DNA from 3 places in the Mycetocola sp. CAN_C7 genome. Region 1 is predicted to be linked to each of the others. Evidence: predicted binding sites of a transcription regulator. Region 1 holds the regulator's gene; each other region holds the start of a gene.
What was found. Region 1 encodes HspR, which represses chaperone genes until heat shock. Its sites were predicted from a motif close to AAGTTGAGTCNNNNNGACTCAACTT; they were not measured.

Region 1 (7,588 bases):
ACCGACGACGCCCAGTCCGCCGGTACCGCTGAGCGCCGCGCACTCATCGTCGCCGGGGAGGACGCGGGCGCCAAGAAGAAGGTCTCGGAGTTCATCGACGCGATCGGGTTCGACGTGCTCGACATCGGCGGGCTGGCGGAGAGCTGGCGCATCCAGGTCGGCACTGCGGCGTATGGCCCCAGGCGAGACCTCGAAGAGCTCGAGATCGACATCGCGCAGGCCGAACGCCCGGCAGCCCACTGACACCGGCTCAGCGGCGCACCGAGACGGTCACAGTGAACCGGGAGTTGCGTCCGAGCTGCCGCGTCGGACCGATGATGCGCTCCAGGGCCGGCCGGTAGCCGAGATGTGAATTCCACACCGTCCACAGTTCGCCGCCTGGCGCAAGCACGCGCGCGGCATCCTCGAACAGTTTGACCGCGATTCCGGCGTGCACGGTGGCGCCGACGTGGAACGGCGGGTTCAGCAGGATCAGCTCGGCTGAGGCATCCTGCCAGCCGGACAGCCCATCGTTCCGCACGACGTTCACCCGGTCGGCGACACCGTTCGCGGCAACCGTCTCCCGGGCCGATGCCACGGCAGCGGCGGACTGGTCGGTCGCCGTCACTCGCAGAGCCGGGCGGGCGCGGGCGACGGCACTCGCGATCACTCCCGTTCCGCAACCCAGGTCGACGGCGTCGCGTACGTCAGGCAGCCCGTCGATGAAGTCGAGAAGAAAACGGGTCCCGAGGTCGACACCGGTGCCGGCAAATGCGGCGCCATGGGCGTGCACCCAGAGGTCGAGGTCGTCGTGGAACCGGCGCGCGGGCCAGACCGACTCCCCCGTCGGTCTCTGTGGATCGCGGGCGAAGAGCACGCGAGACTTCTGCTTCGCCAGCCCTGCGGTGACCGAACCGAACCGGGCAGCGAGCACATCGTTCATGGCCCGGGTCATGTGCTTCACGCGCCCGCCGGCACACACGGTCACATCGTCGGAGGCGTGTCGCGCCACGCGCTCGACGATCTCGGCGAGCGCGTCGAGCGACCGGGGCAACTGCAGCAGCACGAGCCGCGCTCCGCCCAGGCCGTCGGCGTCGAGTTCGACGTTCGCGAAGGCATCCGTCATCGTGAGGGTGTCGGCGTTCGCGGCCAGGGCGCGCTCGCCCGAGAGCGCGTCCTGGTGCACACGGATGCCGCGCGCTCCGATGGCAGCGGCCCCGAGCGTGAGTGCGCCGTAACGGTCTCCGATCACCACGACCGTGCCAGCAGCGGCCGCCCCAGTGTCAGAAGCCGCGGTCTCGAGCAGGAGCCGGTCGGTGGCGTCGAACGCGTAGAGGTTGGGGGCTTCCACGTCTGGCCATCGGCGGAGCCGCTCGAACGGGAAGTCTGTCACTCCCTCAGGGTATCGGTGGTGCCTGGAGCGGGGCGCCGGGTGGCTGGGCACCGTGTGCAGCCGACTCCGTCGCCGGACGCTCGCGGAACGCGTGCGCCATCCACCACCAGCTCAACAGGCCGATAGCCGCGTTCACGAGCAGACCGACGAGCCCCACCACCAGCGCCAGAACGACGAACGGCGAGAAGTCGATGTCGCTGAGCGAGTCGATGCCGCCCTGCCCGTCCATGCCGTCTGGCATGTTCATGTTCGGCGTCATCATGCCGCCGAGATTGAACAGTGGCGACGTGATCGCGCTGACGAAGAAGTTGACGACAACAGCGATCCCGAGGGCGCTCCAGGTGACAGCTGCCGGGCGGTTGACGCGGTGGCCTCGAAGGATCCAGATGCTGGAGAGATAGCCGAGGATCAAGATGATGATTCCGAGCACGGCCGCTGCGATGAGCCAGCCACCGAATGTGCCCCAGGCATCCGCGACGACCTGATCGATGACGTCGGTCCCCTCGAGCCCACTGTATGAGAAGTCCTGCGGGTTCTCGGCCGCGATCCACGTGAAGATGGTGCCGATGAAGGCGCTGATGGCTATGGACACCACCACCACGGCGATCAGGCCGAAGCCGAAGCTCATGAGACTGAACGAGACGGCGCCCGCGATCATGGCACCGCGCCGCTGCCTGGGCGCGAGCGGTGGCCTGCGGGGAACGACCGGGCCGGATGCGTACGGCACCTGCGAAGGCTGGGGATAGCCCGGTTGCGGGTAGCCCTGTTGCGGGTAGCCCTGTTGCGGGTAGCCCTGTTGCGGGTAGCCCTGTTGCGGGTAGCCCTGTTGCGGGTAACCCTGCTGCTGCGGATAACCCTGCTGCAGCGGATAACCCTGCTGCTGCGCATAGCCGGGCTGCTGCGCGGGGTACTCGGTCATCGGGTCAGCGGCCGGGCGCATCGCGCCGGGCGCCGGAGCTTCGGGCGAATCCGGTGCCGGAGGAGGCGGAGACCCCGGCGGAGGCGCCAGCGGCGATCCGGGCGGAACGCTTGGTGGCTGCGCCGGCGGTTCGGCGACCCCTGACGGCGGCTGCGGTGCCGTCGGTTCGGGCCCGGGCTGGTCACCCGGAGTCGAAGGATTTTCGGGAACGTGCGGTTCGTGCTCGCTCATGCGGCCAGCTTAACGACCCTGGAGCGTGGGCGTAACCCTCGGATCGACCCGATCGTGCAGACCGGATCGCGACGGCAACCGGGGCCGGACGACTGCACGCAGCAGAACGAGCACCAGTTCAGCGCTGGAAAGGCCGCCACACCACGAGTTCGGTGCGCCGCTGGGCGCGCGTGCCACTCTTCATCGGAACGACATCGCCCTGCAGTCCAGCGGCGAACACCCGGCGGCCGGGCGATTTGACGAGTTCCTCAGCCAGCGCGTGTTCGAGCTCACGCACACGCGCGCCGAGCGCAGCCACCTCGTTCTCGAGGGTGAGGATGCGGCTGATGCCCTCGAGGCTCACGCCCTCGGCACTGAGCCGGGCGACCTCGCGCAGCTGTGCGACGTCGCGCATCGAGTATCGACGGGATTTCCCCGCGGTACGGGTAGGAGAGACGAGGCCGAGCCGGTCGTACTGCCGCAGCGTCTGCGGGTGCATTCCGGCCAGCTCGGCCGCCATCGCGATCGCGAAGATCGGCGAATTCTCGTCCATCAGTGTTATCCCCTTGCCCGGTGGATCAGGTCTTCCCGCGGGTTCTCGTGCGGTTCGAGATCATGGAACTTCTCGAGCGCCGCCTTCGCCTCCGCGCTCAGGTGCGACGGTACCGCAACCTGCACGACGGCGAGCAGGTCTCCTGTGCCCTTCGACGTCGAGACGCCGCGACCCTTCACCCGGAGAATCCGGCCGGACGGTGTGCCGGGCGCGACCCTCAACTTGACGGGGTCACCACCGAGTGTCGGCACCTCGATCGTCGCCCCGAGGGTGGCCTCGACGAACGTCACCGGCACATTGACCCGCAGGTTGAGCCCATCGCGCTCGAAGACGGGATGCTTGCGCACCGCGACAGTGAGCACGAGGTCGCCAGCCGGGCCACCGTCTGGCGATGGGTGACCTTTGCCTCGCAGCTTGATCTTCTGGCCGTCGGAGACCCCGGCGGGGATGTTGACCTTGATCGTGCGACCCTCGGCGGTCTGCAGGGTGATCTGGTCACCCTTCGTCGCCGTGAGGAAGTCGATCGTGGTGGATGCGGTGACGTCACGTCCAGGGGTCGGACCGCCGAATCCGCGGTATCCGCCCGTCGGCTGGCCGAACCCGCCGCCGCGCCCGAACATGCCACCGAGGATGTCTTCGAAGTCGGCCTGCTGGTAACTGGTGCTCGTCCCGCGAGCACCACCTCCGAACATCCCGCCGAAGACATCGTCGAAGCCACCGGATGCCCCGCCGCCGCCTGGAGCGGTGAAGCGGGCTCCGGATCCCATCGCACGCACTGCGTCATACTCTTTGCGCTGCTCGGCGTCGTTGAGGACCGAGTAGGCCTCGCTGACCTCCTTGAACCGGGATTCTGCCGTGGCATCCCCCGCGTTGGAGTCCGGGTGGAACTTGCGCGCAAGCTTGCGGTAGGTCTTCTTCAATTCCGCCGGCGTCACATCTTTTTTGACGCCGAGGACCTTGTAGAAGTCCTTGTCAAACCAGTCCTGGCTTGCCATCGCGCCTACTCAGCGGGAACGGCGACGACGACCTTGGCCGCGCGCAGCAGTGTCGAGCCGATCGAATAACCGGTTTCGACGACGTCGATCACGGTGGCCGCCTCGACGCCAGGGGTCGGCTGCTGGAAAACAGCCTCATGCACGTTGTGGTCGAAAGCGTCACCGTTCGCGCCGAACGGCACGAGGCCGATCTTCTCGACGCTCGCACGCAGCTTCGCAGCAATGGTCGCGAACGGGGCGTCACCCTCGAGGTCTCCGTGCTTTTCGGCCCGGTCGAGGTCGTCGAGCACCGGCAGGAGCAGCCGCGCGACGTCTCCTGTGACCCGTTCACGTTCGACCTCGCGGTTCGCCTCGGTGCGCCGACGGTAGTTGGCGTACTCGGCGGTGACCCGCTTGAGGTCGACGAGGTGTTCGTGCTCGGGTTCGGCGTTCGCGATCTTCTCGCTCAATTCGTCGTCGAGTCCGTCGGCCTGCGCGGCGTTGAGGATGTCGTCGACGGTCAGTTCGTCATCGGTTGTCTCGGGTGATTCGGAGTCCACCTGCGACTCAGGGTCGGAAGCTCGTGCTTCCGACCCCTCGTCCACTGGCTGAACCTCGTCACCGTCTTCTGGAGTCGGGTTCGTGTCAGTCATGGTTACTTCTTGTCGCTCTCGGTCTCGTTCTCGTCATCGACGACTTCGGCGTCAACGACATCCTCATCGGATGTTGCTTCGGTCGGCTGCTCAGCACCCTCCGCCGGAGCGGATTCGGCCTGCTGCGCCTGCGCGTAGATTGCCTCGCCCAGCTTGACCTGGCTCTCGTTGAGCTTGTCGTACGCCGTCTTCACCGCGGCGTCATCATCACCGGCGAGGGCGGACTTCAGCGCGTCGACATCGCCCTGGACTTCGCTCTTGACGTCGTCGGGGAGTTTGTCGTCGTTTTCCTTGATGAGCTTGTCGATCGAGTAGGCGAGCTGCTCGGCCGTGTTGCGGGTCTCGGCTGCCTCACGGCGGGCCTTGTCCTCCGCAGCGTTCTCCTCTGCCTCGCGGACCATGCGCTCGATGTCTTCCTTCGCCAGCGAGGAACCGCCGGTGATGGTCATCGACTGCTCCTTGCCTGTCCCCTTGTCCTTCGCGGACACGTGGACGATGCCGTTGGCGTCGATGTCGAAGGTGACCTCGACCTGCGGGATGCCGCGGGGTGCCGGGGCGATACCCGTGAGCTCGAAGGTGCCGAGGTTCTTGTTGTCGCGGGTGAACTCGCGCTCGCCCTGGAAGACCTGGATCGCGACGGACGGCTGGTTGTCGTCCGCCGTGGTGAAGGTTTCACTGCGCTTGGTCGGGATGGCCGTGTTGCGCTCGATGAGCTTGGTCATGATGCCACCCTTGGTCTCGATACCGAGAGACAGCGGGGTCACGTCGATGAGCAGAACGTCCTTGCGCTCGCCCTTCAGCACACCGGCCTGGAGTGCGGCGCCGACTGCGACGACCTCGTCAGGGTTGACGCCCTTGTTGGGCTCCTGTCCACCGGTCTCTTCCTTCACAAGGGCCGAGACGGCGGGCATCCGAGTCGATCCACCGACGAGTACCACGTGCGCGATGTCGCCGACCTTGATCCCGGCTTCACGGATGACGTCCTGGAACGGCTTCTTGGTGCGGTCGAGGAGGTCGCTGGTCATCTGCTCGAACTGGGCGCAGGTGAGCGTCTCGTCGAGGTTCGCAGGGCCGTTCTCGGTGAGCGAGAGGTAGGGCAGCTGGATCGACGTCGACATGCTCGACGACAGTTCCTTCTTGGCCTGCTCTGCTGCTTCCTTGAGGCGCTGCTTGGCGATCTTGTCGTTCGAGACGTCAACGCCTGTGGTCTCCTTGAAACGCTTGATGAGGTGCTCGACGACGCGCTGGTCCCAGTCGTCTCCACCGAGGCGGTTGTCACCGGAGGTGGCACGCACCTGGATGGTTGAGAAGTCGTCGTCCTTGCCCACTTCGAGCAGCGAGACGTCAAACGTTCCACCACCGAGGTCGAAGACGAGAATGAGCTCGTCTTCTTTGCCCTTGTCGAGGCCGTAGGCGAGTGCAGCAGCGGTCGGCTCGTTGATGATGCGGAGCACGTTGAGGCCCGAGATCTCTCCGGCTTCCTTGGTGGCCTGGCGCTCGGCGTCGTTGAAGTAGGCGGGAACCGTGATGACGGCATCCGTCACCGTGTCGCCCAGGTACTGCTCGGCGTCGCGCTTGAGCTTGGCGAGGATGCGGGCCGAGATCTCCTGCGGGGTGTACTTCTTCTCGTCGACGGCGAAAGTCCAGTCCGTGCCCATGTGACGCTTCACAGAAGCGATGGTGCGGTCGACGTTGGTGACGGCCTGGCGCTTCGCGGTCTCACCGACGAGCACTTCACCGTCCTTGGTGTACGCAACGACCGACGGGGTGGTGCGGAGGCCCTCGGCGTTCGCGATGACGGTGGGCTCGCCACCCTCGAGGACGGCCACGACTGAGTTGGTGGTTCCGAGGTCGATTCCTACTGCACGTGCCATGTGTTTCTCTCTCCTTTAAGACCGTGACGGCCTGTTCCGAATGACAGCCGGGATGCGGCCTGAGTTCAGTTCGTGATCACCTCTCATAGTTGAGCGGCGATGGCTCAAGTTTACCGATCGCACATTCGCTGTCAACTTCTCCCAGCAAATCTTGAGCGAGACCGACTCAACTTTGAAGATCACCCGGCACCGGCACCGGCACGACAACGAGAAGGGAGCGGCTCCGCAGAACCGCTCCCCTGATCGATCGGATGCCGTCAATCGGTTCGCCGGATGGCCGCCGCGATCCCGGCAACCACGAGAACCGCGCCGACGGCGATGAGCCCTCCGATCAGCCAGGTCACCGGGTCAACGATCACGGGCATCACCGAGTTCGCGATCATGAACGCGGCGAAGCCGAGCAGGAGCACACCCCAGAAGATCGTGCCGAATCGCGCTGGCAGGCGGCTTTTCCTGGTTGCGGGCGTTTCAGGCGCCTCGGTCGTGTCCGGCTGGAACCAGCTCGACATGCTCTCCGCCTGTCGGCTGTCATCGATCGGGGAACTCGAGCCGATCGGGTCGGTTCGTTCGGTCGGCCCCGTCGAGCCGCCGGCGGTGACCGGTGGGATGGGTTCGGTCGGCCGGGTGGGGTTGGTGTCGCTCATCGTTCGCTTCCTTCTCTGCTGCCGAGGTTCACTCCGCCGGTGATCACCCAGATCCTCACGGTGGTGGTGTCTGGGGACCCTGTGTCACCGAACCGCACCTCATCGCGGTAGAACACCCCGCCACGGTCGTTGCGGCTACCGTCTTCGTTCACGTAGTTGAGGCCGGTGACGAGGCCATTCACCTCGATGACCACGGGAACGTCCGCGGGGACGACGACATCCAGGGTTCCGGCGCCGAGCCAGAGGTCGACCACCCCGCCGACCTCGGCAGACCGCGCATCGAGCCCGGTCAGGTCGAGGGTCGGCGAGCCGGCGACCATGGCAAAGCCGGTCGGACTCCCGACATCGGCGTCCGTGACCTGCCAGGTGGTGTTCCCGACCACAGAGAC
Region 2 (7,588 bases), 120 kb from region 1:
CGACCCGCGTGGAGGTCTCGAAGAGGTCCGTCACGGCGGAGATCGACGGCACGTCGCTGACGATGCGGCTCACCGACGACAAGATCTGGGAGGCGCACGTCGAAGGCATCGACGGACGCGTCGTCGATGAGGCATCCGTCACGGACCTCATCCAGCGCCTGGATGCCGAGTATGCCCTGCTCGTGCAGCAGACCGTGGCGGAGAAGATCCGGCAGCGCGCCGAAAGCTCGGGATTCGACCTCGTCTCTGAGACGCGTGACGTCGACGACACCGTCACGATGGTGCTCAACGTGCGCTCGGACGCCTAGGCGGTTTCACCGATGTCCAACGCGCAGCGCTCAGGCCGGTCGGCTGGTGCGTCTGGCGCGCCCTCCATCCTCTGGCTTCTTGGCGCGAGTTCGTGGATGCTGCTTGTGTTGCCGCCGAACGGTGCGACCGCGTGGCTGGCGTTCACTCTCATCGCCGGAATCGGCCGGCGACGGTCGTGGTGGGTGGCCGCAGCCGTCTATGCGGTGATCGCGATCGCGTTCGATCTCGTGGACGACCCGGTCGGCGACATCCTGCAGGGCACCCTCTACATCGTGATCGTCGCGCACGCGCTGATCGCGAACACGACCTGGCTGAGCCTGCTGTGGGCCCGCCGTGAGAACGGTCTGACGATCTCCGGCAACCGCCAGAAGCCGCGGCCGACGACGAAGCGCACGGCTCGGCCCCGGAGTTCGGTGTCGCCTGAGGGGGAGAGGCTTCTGGTCGAGTCCGGGCGGTCACGTATGACTACCTCGCCGATCCGGACGACATCGCCGATGCGCGGGCACACCCTCCCCGGGAGACGAGCGCGACGGCCGCGGCGTGGGTCGACGGCGGGTCTGCTGGTGCCGGTGCTGGTGGTGGTGCTGGTGCTGGTGGTAGTGCCGGGTCTCGCGCCCGGTCGGGGTCGCGCTCGCGGCGTTCGCGTGCCGCAGCATCCGCCGCCGAGGTACCGGTCGAGCCGATCGACGTGAATGCGGCGAATCAGCGTGCACTCGCGAAACTCACCGGTATGGATCGGCGGCTGGCAAAGGCGGTGGTCGCTGAACGGACGAAGCGGGGCGGGTTCTCCTCGCTCGAGGACTTCGCCACGACTGCAGGGATGCAGCCGCACGAGATCGTGCGCCTCCGCGATGAGGCGTTCTGCTCGCCGCGACCTCGTGCTGCACGGAGCTTCGGGCGTCGACTCGACTACTGACGCGTACGCCGCCGCATGGGCCGCCGCATGGGCCGCCGCATGGGCCGCCGCATGGGCCGCCGCGCCAGCCGCCGCATCGGCTGAGCATGCTGCGGTTCTGCGCTCATGCTGCACTTTCACGGCCGTACTGCCCGTCCATGCTGCATTTGCAACTGCAGCATCGACACATAAGCGCAGCGCGGGCGCGCGGATGCCGCGACCGACCGGCTTCGCAACCGGGACCCGGCCCCTGGCATCCGTTCGCACTCCACCTACAGGAACTGACGCCAAATTCAGGAGATCGTGCCCGACACGCCGTTCCGCGGCCCCGGCCAGACGGCGTGTCGCGAGGATCGCCTGAATTTGCAGCCTCCTCCTGAATTTGCAACGCTCCTGAATTTGCAACGCTCCTGAATTTGCAGCACACTCCTGAATTTGCTGCATGGCCCTCCCCGTGCGGCAGCACGCCCCACCGGCGGATGCCGCCACGGCCGCCACACGCAGAACCCAACTTGAGTCGGACTGGCTCAAGTTTTTGATGAGTGCGGGAATAGCGAGCGCAGACCTGCCGTTGAGTTGAGTCATTGGCACTCGAGTTCCAGGAGGATCCATGCCCGCATTCTTCGGTCCCGCAGGTTCAGGGAACGAATCGTTCGACGAGTTTCTCGCGCGCTACCTGCAGGGGCAGCGTGCCGCCCAATCCGGGCGGACGATCGACATCACCCGGCTGCTCAGCCGACGCACCCAGGAGGTGCTCGCCGATGCCGCCCGTTTCGCCGTCGATCACGGCCACACCGAGGTCGATGCCCTGCACATCCTGCGAGTGATGGTCGAGTCGTCACCGGTGGCCGAGGCGCTCCGCGCGCTCGGCACCGACCCGACCGCGCTCGCCGAAGCCACCGAGCAGCGGCTGCCCGAGCGGTCGGAGCGACGCGTCGACACGGCATCCATCACCTCGTCGTCCCAGCGTGCGCTCCTCGACGCTCACCAGGTCGCCCGTGCATTCGGTTCCACCTACATCGACCCCGAGCACCTGTTCTTCGCGTTCGTCGTGAACCAGGAGATGCCTGCCGGTCAGGTGCTCGCGAGCTTCGGCGTCACCCCGGAAACGCTGCAGGCCGGATACGAAGCCGCCCGTGAGGCGCAGGCGTCAGGCGAAACGCCGGGCCAGGCGGAGGCATCCGACACCCCGCAGCTCGACAAGTTCGGCACCGATCTGACCGAGCTCGCCCGCGCCGGAAAGCTCGACCCGGTGATCGGTCGCGCAGACGAGATCGCCCAGACCATCGAGATCCTCTCGCGCCGTACCAAGAACAACCCGGTGCTGATCGGTGAAGCCGGAGTCGGCAAGACCGCCGTCGTCGAGGGCCTCGCCCAGGCGATCGTCGACGGCGAGGTGCCGCAGCTGCTTCGCGACAAGCGCGTCGTCGCCCTCGACCTCGCAGCCATGGTCGGCGGCACCCGCTACCGCGGCGACTTCGAGGAACGCCTCACGACGCTCCTCGACGAGATCTCCGCGCACCAGGGCGAACTGATCGTCTTTCTCGACGAACTGCACACGGTCGTCGGTGCAGGAGGGAGCGGTGAGGGTGGTGGTCTCGACGCCGGCAACATCCTCAAGCCACGCCTCGCCCGCGGCGAACTCCACGTCGTCGGGGCGACAACGCTCAACGAGTACCGCCGCGTGGAGAAGGACCCTGCCCTCGAGCGCCGGTTCCAGTCCGTCACCGTGACCGAGCCCAGCGTCGATGACGCCGAGCAGATCCTCGTCGGACTCCGCCCCCGCTACGAGGAGTTCCACGCCGTCAGCTACACCGACGAAGCGCTCCGCGCCGCCGTCGACCTGTCAGCCCGCTACGTGACCGACCGGTTCCTACCGGACAAGGCCATCGACCTCCTCGACCAGGCGGGCGCGCGACTGCGTCTCCGCCAGGTCGTGACGATCGACACCGCACCGATGCGCGCGGAGATCGCGATCCTCGAGGCGGCGAAGGATGCCGCCGTCGTCGACGAGCGCTACGAGGAGGCCTCCCGCCTGCGCGACGAGATCGAAGCGCTCACTGCGCAGATCGCTGCTGCCGAGTCGACGGATGCCCCGGCATCCGCTTCGGTTCCAGCCATCGTCGGTGAGGCGGAGATCGCCGAGATCATCTCGCGTGCAACCGGCATCCCGGCCACGAGGCTCACCCAGGGTGACCGTGCCCGGCTCGCGCACCTCGAGACCGAGCTGCACGAGCGTGTGATCGGGCAGGACGACGCGGTCGAGTCGATAGCGAAGGCCGTGCGACGCAGCCGGACGGGGATGGGAGACCCGAACCGCCCGGTCGGCAGCTTCCTCTTTCTCGGTCCCACCGGCGTCGGCAAGACCGAACTCGCGAAGGCGCTCGCGTTCTCGCTGTTCGGGAACGACTCGGCGATGCTGCGCTTCGACATGAGTGAGTTCGGCGAGCGGCACACGGTGTCGCGCCTCGTCGGTGCTCCTCCCGGGTATGTCGGATACGACGAGGCCGGCCAGCTGACCGAGCGCGTGCGTCGCAACCCGTATTCGGTGATCCTGCTCGACGAGATCGAGAAGGCCCACCCGGACGTATTCAACCTGCTGCTGCAGGTGCTCGACGACGGGCGTCTGACCGACGGGCAGGGTCGCACCGTGGACTTCAGGAACACGGTGATCATCATGACCTCGAACATCGGCTCGGAGTTCCTGGCCAGCCGCAGCGGAGCGCTCGGCTTCGTCGCAGATGGTGGCGGGGAAAACGGGTTCGGATCGGACAAGGCTCTCCGCGACCGCGTCATGGGCAAACTGCGCGAGCAGATGCGGCCGGAGTTCCTCAACCGCATCGACGAGGTCGTGCTGTTCCGCAAGCTCGACCCGGCGCAGCTTCACGACATCGTGCGGCTGCTGCTGGGGCGCACGTCGGAGCGACTCGGTGACCAGGGCATCGCGCTCAGCGTCTCGGATGCAGCCGTCGACTGGATCGCCACGCACGGCTTCGAGCCCGAGTACGGCGCCAGGCCGCTGCGCCGGGTGATCCAGCGTGAGGTCGAGGACCGCATCGCCGGTCTCATGGTCGACGCCGAACTCGAGGCAGGGTCGGCAATCCTGGTTGCGGTGGACGGTGACGCGATCACCGTGCACGCCGACAGCGTCGAGGCGCAGGCCGCCGCGTAGCGCTCTGTCCTGCGCCCGGGCCGAGGTGCGCACGCCGGATGCTCCTGTTCCAGTCGAGTGCGGTAGTTGCAACAGCAGCACTCGACTGGAACTGCAACACCGGGAGGTTCCGGGGCGGATGCCTCGGGTCAGGCCGTCTGCGCGCTCAGCACTCCGAGAACGGCGAGGGCGTAAGCATCCGGCGCCGTCTCGGCGTCGAACCGCTGCTTCTGCCCGCCACGATCGACCTCGACCACATACATGTCGTCGACGCGCAGCAGAAAGCTGAACGTGGGCCCGAGCAGGTCGCGCAGCTGATCCTCACGCGGCAGCCACAGGGTTTTCTCGAGGGCGACCGAGTCGAGCGCCCACTCTGTCGTGCCGTTGAACCCGAGGATTGTTCCGGTGTCGTAGTCGTGCGGCTCGATGGTCATATCGCTGACGGTGAAGACCTCACCCTCGAACTCGGCCGCACTCAGGCAGAACTGGTCCCCGGACTCAGGGATCCAGCCGAGCCCGGCTTCGCGGAGTTGTTGCGCCAGTTCAATCGATGTCGTCATGACCGTCATAGCTCGATCGTGGCATCCGAGCATGGGAATCGTCTGCGATCCCGGCGACGCGTCTCGCCGAGCCCGCGACCCCGTCACATCCGGAAGTCGTACGCCCGCGGCAACGGCGCCCGGGATGCGCCCGCCGCTGCCTGGTACTCGTTCCACAGGTCCTCGAGCAGCGCGTCTCCTTCGCGCAGGTCGAGCACCTCGATATCGCGATCGAGGATGCCGCGGCACCGGTCCACGTCGCCGGTCGCGAGTGCGGCACGCGCCTCGGCGACGAGCACACGGCCGTCGTTCCGCTGCTCGGAGTCGAGCGATTCGACCAGAGCGAGCACATCCGCGTGGTGGCCGGCCCGTCGCAGTGCTCCGAGCAACTCCCGAGTGAGTGGAAGCAGCCCGGCGGCGAGCTCGTGCGCCGAGCGATAGAACGCGACGGCCTCCGCGGTGTTGCCACGGTCGTCGGCGAGGGCAGCGAGGTTCCGCAACGCCCACGCGTTCGGCGCAGCGTCGACGGATGCCTGCCAGTAGGCGCCCGCATCGGCGTACGCCCCCTGCGCGGCGGCGATCACGCCGAGGTGCAGCGAGGCCAGCCAGTCGTCGCGTTGCCTGAGAAACGGCACCCAGCGTCGGTCGATCTGGTACGACAGTGGAGGGTTGGCGGGATCCTGCTCGACTGTGCTCATCGGTTCGCCGCGCAGCAGACGCTCCCAGTATCCGGTTTCGGAGTCGACCTCAGGCCCGGTGCCTGTTTCCGAACCGGCGCCGACGGCACCCTGGGGGAACGGCGTCAACTCGGCCGGGAACGGTGCCAGGCCGGCCCGTGAGCGCAGTTCGTTCTCGATCGCGCCCCAGCCCGAACCATCGGGAATCAACTCCACGATCAGCTCGCCAGACTGGTCACGCTCACGGAACCGCTCGAGCCGCTCAGCCAATCCACGGTCGGCCAGGTTCTGGGCCACAGCGCCGGTCGCTGTGGCCCAGTCAGCGGACCGAGCTACGGAGGCGTCGAGCTGCAGGGCACCGTATGCCTCGACCCAGGACCATGCGGTGTCCGCTGGCATCCGCAGGTATTCGAGCTGGGTGCGCGCGAGTCCGGCCTGGATCTCACAGTACGAATCGGCGCCCGACACCCATTCCTGCCAGTGTCTGCCGCCCGGGTCCTGGCCCCAGACGAAGAGTTTGCGACCCTTGAGATTCGCGGTCGACGCCTGCACGAGACCGAAACCGTCGTCGTCCACCGCGGCGATCCACGGCATCCGTGTGCCCGCCGTGTCGAAGAAGTAGTCCACCGTCTCGACCGTCCGCCCCGGCCAGGTGATGTCGACGCCATCGGCAAGAGGAACGCCCACCGTGCTGAGCACGCGTTCGGCGCCGTATTTCCACGCGGATGCCGCGGGCGCGAGCACGCGCGTGCCCTCCGTTTGCGGAACAGCCATGTTCGACCACCAGTACATCGGGGTGGCGTCCGGTTGTGCGTTGAGGATCGTGCCGCGAATGACGAGTTCGTGCGAGTCGTCGGGGAGCCAGGCGTCCACGCGGAAGGTGACGTTGCGGATGCGCTCGTATTCGAAGAACCGCAACCCGACCTCGCCGTCGGGCCCGGTCAGCGCCGCGACGTGCACGGGTGAGCTCGTGAAGGGGGAGTGCCCGATCATGCCGATGTTCCACTCAACACCGCCGGCGAACCAGGCGTTGCGGAGCGCGAGGTTGCGGAAGCGGATCGCGTCGTTCTGGTGCAACAGTTCCCGGCCGGTGGTGCGGTCGACGAGCGACCACAGCCGCCCGCCCAGCCCGGGCAGGAAGGTCGCGGTGAGGTGCGCGTTCTCGAGCACCATGGTCGCGTGCTCCTGCGGCTGTTCGGCGGCCAGGTATCCGTCCTGATCGAGGTAGGGAAGTGCCGTCTGCCCGCGGCTGGCCTGCTCCTCAACGCTCACGTCGGCGAGCCCCTGCTCCTCAGCCGCGTCTTCGAAACCGGACTGCGAGTGGATGTCTCCGGTGCCGAAGATGTTCGGCAGCGGATTGGACGCTCCCCACTCCGACGTCGGGATGGTCAGGCTGCCTCTGCTGATGGTCGTCAACGCGTTCCTCTCGAAAAGAAGTGAGTGCCCCAGAACCACGAATTCAGGAGATTCTGGCGACACGCCGTACTGAGAGCGCGACCACGCGGCGTGTCGCGGTGAATCTCCTGAATTTGCAGCATGAACCTGACCGTGTTGGGGAGCGGGACGCCGGGTATCACGCGCGCTCCTCGAGTGGCACGGGGCCACCGGTGAGCAGTGACTGCCGCGCGGCCAGCGCCACCTCGAGGGCACGAACAGCGGATGCCGTCGGGCTGAACCCGGGATCGGTCCCGTCTTGCACACACTCGAGAAAGTACTCGACCTGCCGTGTGTAGTGGTCGAGCGACGACAGTGTCGCACTGTCGCCCCCGTCGGCGGTGGTCAGCCGATACGCGTTGACCCCGCCGGGTTCGCCCGTCGCGGTGGGAGCATCCGCCGAGAAGTCGTAGTCGAGCATTCCGTCGGTCCCGATCAGGCTGAGCGAGCTCGTGAACGGAGCTCCCTGAGGGACCCCGGCAAAGGTGAGAACCTGCCCGATCGCTCCCGACCGGTACTCGATGGTCGTCTCGATCGGGCCGAGCGGATCGTCCGCCGTACTCGTGACGGTGACGGGCGTTCC
Region 3 (7,588 bases), on a different contig from region 1:
GATCTTCGACGAGAACGAGTGGGCCGAGGTCGCCGGGTTCGGTGCCCTGACCGATATCACCTACCACCACGATGTTTCCGGGCGGATCGCCCGGGTGGCGTTCAACCGCCCCGAGGTGCGGAACGCCTTCCGTCCGCACACCGTCGACGAGTTGTACCGCGCTCTCGACGACGCCAGGACGAACCCACGCATCGGCGTCGTGCTCCTGACCGGTAACGGCCCGAGCCCGAAGGACGGCGGGTGGGCGTTCTGCTCGGGCGGCGATCAGCGCATCCGCGGTCGTGACGGTTATAAGTACTCCGAGAGCGACGAGGCATCCGGCGTCGACACCGCACGCAGCGGTCGCCTGCACATCCTCGAGGTGCAGCGACTCATCCGGTTCATGCCGAAGGTCGTCATCGCCGTCGTTCCCGGCTGGGCGGCGGGCGGCGGGCACTCGCTGCACGTCGTCTGCGACCTGACGATCGCCAGCCGTGAGCACGGCAGGTTCAAACAGACGGATGCCGACGTCGGCTCCTTCGACGCCGGCTACGGCAGCGCGTACTTCGCTCGCCAGATCGGGCAGAAGTTCGCGCGCGAGATCTTCTTCCTTGCCGAGGAGTATTCCGCCCAGCGTGCCTACGAGATGGGTGCCGTCAACGCCGTCGTCGAGCACGCCCAGCTGGAGTCGACCGCCCTGGACTGGGCTCGCACCATCCTCACCAAGTCGCCGACGGCGATCCGCATGCTCAAGTTCGCGTTCAACGCCGTCGACGATGGGCTGGTCGGGCAGCAGGTGTTCGCGGGGGAGGCCACCCGTCTGGCCTACGGCACAGACGAGGCCGTCGAGGGGCGAGACTCGTTCCTCGAGAAGCGGGAACCGGACTGGTCGCCGTACCCCTGGCAGTTCTGAGCCGGCACCCGGTGGTCGGGTGCCGCGGAGCGAGGCGACGCCGCGTATCGAGGCCAGACGACCACGCTCGTTCGCCGGTTGGCCGTCGGGTCGACGGTCGTACACTGAAACCATGACGCGGATGCTCGTTCGGGTGCCGGCGACGAGGCCACTCGACCTCATGGTCGAACTGCGGCGCGCTCTCGACCGTTCAGGGCCCGCGATCACCCCGACACCGTTCGACGAAGCGGGGGCGACTCCGGTCGAGCAGGTTCCTCAGCCGATCGGCATCGTGGTCGAGACCTCCGGGTCGACAGGCGTGCCGAAACGGGTCGCCCTCAGCTGCGACGCACTCCTGGCCAGCGCGGCCGCCAGCGCGACCGTGCTCGACGGGCAGGGGCAGTGGCTTCTCGCACTTCCCGCTCACTACATCGCCGGGGTGCAGGTGCTCGTGCGCTCGATCGCCGCCGGCACGATTCCTGTGGTGCTCGACCCCGGCCCGTTCGACCCGTCATCGTTCGTCGACGCATCTCGTTCGATGAGCGGAGAGCGGCACTACACCTCGCTGGTCCCACTCCAGCTGGCCCGCCTTCTCGACAGCCGGTCGGGGGTGATGGCTCTTCGCCGCTTCGATGGGATCCTCGTCGGCGGCCAGGCCACGCCGCCACAACTCCTGCAGCGCACCGAACAGCTCGGGCTGCCGATCTTCCGGACCTACGGATCGAGCGAGACATCCGGCGGTTGCGTGTACAACGGTGCGCCGCTCCCCGGGGTCCACGTCAGGGTCGTCGACGGTCAGATTGAACTCGCCGGACCCATGCTCGCCGAGGGGTACCTCGGTGATGCGGAACTCACCGACCGTGTGTTCACGGTCGCAGAGGGACAGCGCTGGTACCGCACGGGCGACCTCGGCGCATTCGAGGACGGCCACCTGCTGGTCACCGGTCGCGCAGACAACGTCATCATCTCTGGAGGCGTGAACGTCTCACTTGACCGGGTGGAACGGGTCGTGCGCGGCCTCCCGGACCTGACCGAATCGGTCGTCGTCGGCGTTTCTGACGAGAAGTGGGGCCAGGTGCCTGTTGTCGTCACCGCGGCAGGCTGGCATCCGACCCTGCGTGAGATCGCGGATGCCGTCGCCGACGCGCTCGGTAAGCCCGCACGCCCTGCTCACGTGGTGAGGCTCGACGAACTGCCGACGCTGCCATCGGGCAAACCCGATCGGCTGGCGATCGTGGCGATCGTCGCCGTCACCCTGCGCGGTCGGGATCCGGATGCCGTCAGCCCCCCCGGGCGTTAACGCTCGCGTGCAGACAGAACGACCGGCCGAGGCTGGTGCCCCGGCCGGTCGTCGGTCACGACGTGATCAGGCGTCGACGGATGCGGGTGATTCCTGCACCGTGAGGTTGCCTTGCTCGTTGCCGGCCGCGACCTCGATCTTGCGGGGCTTCGCGCGCTCGGTGACGGGGATGGTGACGCTCAGCACGCCGTTGGTGTAGTTGGCGGCGATGCGTTCGATGTCGATGCCCTGGCCGAGGTTGAGCTGGCGAAGGAACGACCCCGACATCCGCTCGCGGGCGATCCACTTGGCTCCTTCGGCGGCTCCGAGGGTGCGTTCGGCGCGGATCGTGAGCAGCTGGCCGTCCACATCGATGTCGACGGAGCCCGGGTCGATACCGGGAAGGTCGGCAGCGAGTACGTAGTGATCGCCGTCGCGGTACAGGTCCATCGGCATGAGTCGTGGCCCCTGGCGCGAGCCGAGCATGGCCTCCGTGACGCGGTCGAGGTCGCGGAACGGGTCGAAGTTCAGTGCCATCTGAAGTGTCCTCCTGGTTCGTTGTCTCTCTGAAATTGAGTGGGGTTGAGTCGATGTGACTCAACCTGAAAAATATATTAATCACCGGCGTCACAATCTCAAGTCGGATGCCGTTTGCCGTGAGCGAACGGACGACGCGGCCAGCCCGGTAAACTGCTCGCGGAACAGAGGAGGTTGCCCGGTGGCAGCTCGACAGCAAAGACTCACACCCCCGCACGCCCCGAACGGCCCCCGGCCGAAGGGACGCGGCAAGAGCGGCAACCCCGCTGCGAAGCCGTTCGAGAAGATCCGGCCGGCCACGTTCAGGGACTGGGTCGCAGGGGCACGCGTCTTCACGCTGTCGATGTCGGTCTCACCGGTGCTCGCGGGAACGGGAGCAGCAGCCGTCGCCAACGACCCGGGTGAGTTCCACTGGGTGCGCGCACTGCTCTGCCTCGTCGTGGCTGTCAGCCTGCAGATCGCCGTCAACTACGCGAACGACTACTCAGACGGCATCCGCGGAACGGACCGCCACCGCGTCGGGCCCTTCCGCCTCGTCGGCAGCGGCAAGGCGCGGCCGAGAACGGTCCTTCTCGTTGCGTGCGTCTTCTTCGGCATCGCCGCGGTCGCCGGGCTCGTACTCACCGTTATCACCGGGCTGTGGTGGCTCATCGCCGTCGGCGCCATCGCGATCCTCGCCGCCTGGTTCTACACCGGCGGCCGTCGCCCCTACGGCTACAACGCCCTCGGCGAGCTCTTCGTCTTCGTGTTCTTCGGTCTCGTCGCCACGCTCGGAACCGCTTATGTGCAATCGTTCACCCTCAACCAGGAGGCGTGGCTCGGCGCAATCGGAGTCGGTCTGATCGCGGTTGCGACGCTCATCGTCAACAACATCCGCGACATCGCGCAGGACAAGGAGGCGGGCAAGCGGACGCTCACCGTTCTGCTCGGACAGACCGCCAGCCGGGCGCTCTACATCGTCTGCCTGCTCGTCCCGTTCGGCATCGCCGTCTGGCTTGCGGTGTTCTACCCGATCGCCTGGTTCGCTCTGTTCGGGCTGCTGGCTGCGATCCCCGCAGCGGTGATCGTTGCGACGGCGCGCACCGCCAGGGAGTTCGTGGTCGCCCTCAAGATCACCGGGCTGGTTCAGTTGCTCTTCGGTGCGGCCCTGCTCTGGGCGTTCTGGAAGTAACCGCGGGTCAGCGGTCGGTGCGGGAACCGGGGTCGGATGCCGCAGCATCCGTCACCGAGTCTTCGGCGTCTTCGTCGCCCGCCGGCGTCTTCGAACCGTGGCGAAGCTCGTAGAGGTCGCGAGACACCGCCTCGCGGGGCGTGCGGAGCGCGATGTACGAGATGCTCAGCCCGATCAGGGCGGCGAGCACCGTCGCGATCCACGGCTCGATCCCCAGCAGCAGAAGAAGCGTCAGCGGGAGCGCGAACGCGAGCAGGCGGAGCACCGTGTAGTACACGACGGGTGGGATGCTTTTCACCATTCCAGTGTAAGCCGCCCGCCCGGGAGCACCCTCGCTGGTCGCCGTCGACAGGGGGCAAGTTCCCAGAACTCCCGGCTACGATGGGGGCATGCGTTGGTGGATCATTCTGATAGTCGGTCTCGTAGTTGCGACGATCTATTCGGTGATCGATTGCGCCCTGATCCCGGCCAACCGGGTCCGCGGGTTGAAGAAGCCGGCGTGGATCGTCATTATTCTGCTGCTCCCCGTTCTCGGTGTCGTGTTGTGGTTCACCATCGGTCGCGCTCGCGCCGGTCGTGAAGCCCGGCCGCGTCTCGCTCCGGACGACGACCCGGCGTTCATCGGAACGCTCGGCCGCGACAAGGAACAGGACGAGCGCATCCGCCGTCTCGAAGAGGAGCTGGCCGCTCTCGACTCCGACTCGGCCGACCCTGATGTGACGGGCAAGGCCACCCCCACTCCAGACAACAGTCCAGACGGAACAGGCGGACACACGCCAGACGACTCTGGCCGAACGGATGCCTGAGGCCGGTCCGGCCACGACGTACTCCGTCGCCCTCCTCGAAGAGCTGGTGCGCCTCGGCGTTCGTGACGTCGTCGTCTGCCCCGGCTCGAGGTCGCAGGCCCTCTCCCTGGCCGCCGCTGCACTCGAGCGTGCCGGTTCGCTCCGTCTGCACGTGCGAATCGACGAGCGGGTTGCGGGGTTCCTCGCGCTCGGGCTCGCCGTCGAGAGCGGTGTCCCCGCCGCGGTGATCGTGACGAGTGGCACCGCCGTCGCGAATCTGCACCCCGCCGTGCTCGAAGCGCACCACTCCGGGGTGCCCCTTCTGCTGCTCACCGCCGACCGCCCTGACGAACTCCGCGGCATCCGTTCGAATCAGACCACGCACCAGGCCGGCATCTTCGGGGTGGCTGTGCGCTTCACCCGTGATGTGTCAGCACCGACAGGTTCCGGCGATGAACGGGCAGCGGCGCGCACCCTCGCCGGGCTTGCCGTCGACGCTGCTGTGGGAGTCGGGCCGGCCGGCCCCGGCCCCGTGCATCTCAACCTCGCGCTGCGCGAACCGCTCTCCACACCGCTCGCCGACCTGGAACGGGTCGAACCCGCCGGAACTCCAGCGGCCGTCACCGCGAAGAAGATCACCCGTCCAGGCATTCTGCTCGACCGGGCGAAGCGCACCGTCGTCATCGCCGGGCACGGATCGGGGCCGGTGGCCGAGGCCGTTGCGCATGCCGGAGGCTGGCCCCTCCTGTCCGAGGTCTCGAGTGGTGCTCGGTTCGGCCGCAACCTCGTCGTCGCCTACCGTGAACTGCTCTCGGATCCCGAGTTCGGCGGCAGGGTGGAGCGCGCAGTTGTCTACGGACACCCCACCCTCAGCAGGCAGGTTCCCGCGCTTCTGGCCCGTGAGGGCGTCGAGGTGATCGTCGTCGCACCCACCGGAGACGAGGTCTACAACCCCGGGCGACGGGCTGCGCACATCGTCGGCGCCGTCACCGTCGCAGACGGCAGCATCGACCGGGCCTGGATCGGTTCGTGGGTGCAGGCATCCAGGCAGATCTCCGAGGACAAGTCCGTCGATGTCGCCCCTGACCTCGAAGCGGCGCATTCCTCCGACCCCGCGACGAGACTCGGCTACGTGAAGGGTGAGTTCGACGCCATCCGAGCCCCGATCGACCGGCGGATGCTCGCGCTCGCCGTCTGGGGCGCCACCTGGCCGCATGACCGGCTCGTGCTCGGGGCATCCCGTCTCATCCGCGACGTCGACGCAGCGGTGCCAGGCAAGAAGATCCACGTGCACTCGAATCGCGGGCTCGCCGGGATCGACGGAACCGTCTCGACTGCTCTCGGCATCGCGCTCGCCAGCCAGGTCGAGGGCGCCGGGATCACCCGGGTTCTCCTCGGCGACCTCACGCTCCTCCACGATGCGGGGGCCCTGCTCGGCGGTGAAGGCGAGCGGATGCCGCGGATCCAGGTCATCGTCGGAAACGACGGAGGCGGAACCATCTTCGACGGGCTCGAGGTGGCTGAATCCACCGAGCACGCCGACTTCGACCGGGTGCTGTACACACCGCAGCGGGTGGATCTCGCCGCGCTCGCCGCCGCATACGGCTGGACCTATCTCACGGCGACCACACGGGGAGAGCTCGACCAGGCGCTCACCACACCCGTGACATCCGGGGTTCTCATCGAGGTTCCGCTGGAGCGTTGACCGCACGCTCTTGAGCACGGCGACGCCGACGGCCACAATGAGCAGATGAGCTCATCGACGCGCGCCACCAGCTGGGAAACGGACCCTTCGACTCTTCTCCGGGTCGGGCCCGGCTTCTCGCTCGCCGACGTCGATGCTGACGCCACGCCGGGTTTCGGCGGAGGCAAATCGGAGGGCAAACACGAACTGGCGAAGGCAGCGGACCACCTGAGCGAGACGCAGGAGCGCCTCTTCGCGGCGTCGAAGGGCGGGGCGACGGATGCCGTTCTGCTTGTTCTGCAGGCTATGGACACGGCGGGCAAGGGCGGGATCGTGCGTCACGTCGTCGGCGCGGTCGACCCGCAAGGTGTTGCGCTCGCAGCGTTCAAGGCGCCGACCGAAGAGGAACTCTCGCACGACTTCCTGTGGCGGATCGCCCGGCGCACTCCCGAGCCGGGATACATCGGGGTGTTCGACCGGTCGCACTACGAGGATGTGCTCATCGCGCGGGTGCGCGGACTGGCTGATGACCCCGAGATCGAACGTCGCTTCGGGGCGATCGCCGAGTTCGAGCAGGGTCTCAGCGATCGGGGCATCCGTATCGTGAAAGTGATGTTGCACATCAGTGCCGACGAACAGAAAGCGCGGCTCGGCGAGCGGCTGGACCGCGCAGACAAACACTGGAAGTTCAACCCGGGCGACATCGACGAACGCCGGCGGTGGGGCGACTATCAGGCCGCCTACCAGACCGTGTTCGACCGGACGTCGGGACTATCTCATTAACGGTGTTTCCGGCGGTTTTCATTTAGTAGGTCTCCGCGGCCGGCCAGCGGTCTGCGAAGGTGATGGCGAACGCGTTCAGTGCAGGCTTCCAGCGCATTGTCCATCGGGTGCGGCCACGACCGGTGGGGTCGAGGCTACGAGTGACAAGATACAGGCACTTCAGTGCTGCCTGCTCGGTTGGGAAGTGACCCCGGGCGCGAACCGCGCGCCGGTATCTTGCGTTGAGGGATTCGATCGCGTTTGTGGAGCAGATCACGGTGCGGATCTCGAGGTCGTAGTCCAGGAACGGGATGAACTCTTCCCACGCTGATTTCCAGAGCCGGATGATCGCCGCGTACTTCTTCCCCCATTTCTCGTCCATGTCCTCCAAGGCTGCTCTCGCGGCGTTCGGGTTCGGGGCGGTATAGATCGGCTTCACGTCGCGTTTCAGAGCGTCCCAGTCCTTCTTCGACGCAAGTTTGAAGGTGTTGCGGATCAG

Region 2: the regulator HspR is predicted to act here: its motif matches at 1,714-1,738, upstream of IWX78_RS07520 (ATP-dependent Clp protease ATP-binding subunit).
Region 3: the regulator HspR is predicted to act here: its motif matches at 2,730-2,754, upstream of IWX78_RS01240 (Hsp20/alpha crystallin family protein).

What each region holds. Positions count from the first base shown of each region.
Region 1 covers NZ_JADOUY010000003.1:299,374-306,961, reverse strand. The annotation lists gene IWX78_RS08165 (NADPH-dependent F420 reductase) at 1-243, shown strand, start outside; gene IWX78_RS08160 (class I SAM-dependent methyltransferase) at 251-1,372, opposite strand; gene IWX78_RS08155 (DUF4064 domain-containing protein) at 1,377-2,522, opposite strand; gene IWX78_RS08150 (heat shock protein transcriptional repressor HspR) at 2,641-3,054, opposite strand; gene IWX78_RS08145 (DnaJ C-terminal domain-containing protein) at 3,060-4,049, opposite strand; gene IWX78_RS08140 (nucleotide exchange factor GrpE) at 4,055-4,681, opposite strand; gene dnaK (molecular chaperone DnaK) at 4,684-6,555, opposite strand; gene IWX78_RS08130 (hypothetical protein) at 6,813-7,199, opposite strand; gene IWX78_RS08125 (PspC domain-containing protein) at 7,196-7,588, opposite strand, start outside.
Region 2 covers NZ_JADOUY010000003.1:176,191-183,778, forward strand. The annotation lists gene IWX78_RS07505 (hypothetical protein) at 1-308, shown strand, start outside; gene IWX78_RS07510 (hypothetical protein) at 321-1,001, shown strand; gene IWX78_RS07515 (ComEA family DNA-binding protein) at 998-1,225, shown strand; gene IWX78_RS07520 (ATP-dependent Clp protease ATP-binding subunit) at 1,815-4,376, shown strand; gene IWX78_RS07525 (hypothetical protein) at 4,505-4,915, opposite strand; gene IWX78_RS07530 (DUF5107 domain-containing protein) at 4,999-6,987, opposite strand; gene IWX78_RS07535 (Gfo/Idh/MocA family protein) at 7,145-7,588, opposite strand, start outside.
Region 3 covers NZ_JADOUY010000001.1:281,160-288,747, reverse strand. The annotation lists gene IWX78_RS01250 (1,4-dihydroxy-2-naphthoyl-CoA synthase) at 1-892, shown strand, start outside; gene IWX78_RS01245 (AMP-binding protein) at 1,005-2,171, shown strand; gene IWX78_RS01240 (Hsp20/alpha crystallin family protein) at 2,238-2,687, opposite strand; gene IWX78_RS01235 (1,4-dihydroxy-2-naphthoate polyprenyltransferase) at 2,869-3,858, shown strand; gene IWX78_RS01230 (DUF4229 domain-containing protein) at 3,866-4,159, opposite strand; gene IWX78_RS01225 (PLDc N-terminal domain-containing protein) at 4,248-4,664, shown strand; gene menD (2-succinyl-5-enolpyruvyl-6-hydroxy-3-cyclohexene-1-carboxylic-acid synthase) at 4,657-6,348, shown strand; partial or broken gene IWX78_RS01215 (PPK2 family polyphosphate kinase) at 6,394-7,095, shown strand; gene IWX78_RS01210 (IS256 family transposase) at 7,133-7,588, opposite strand, start outside.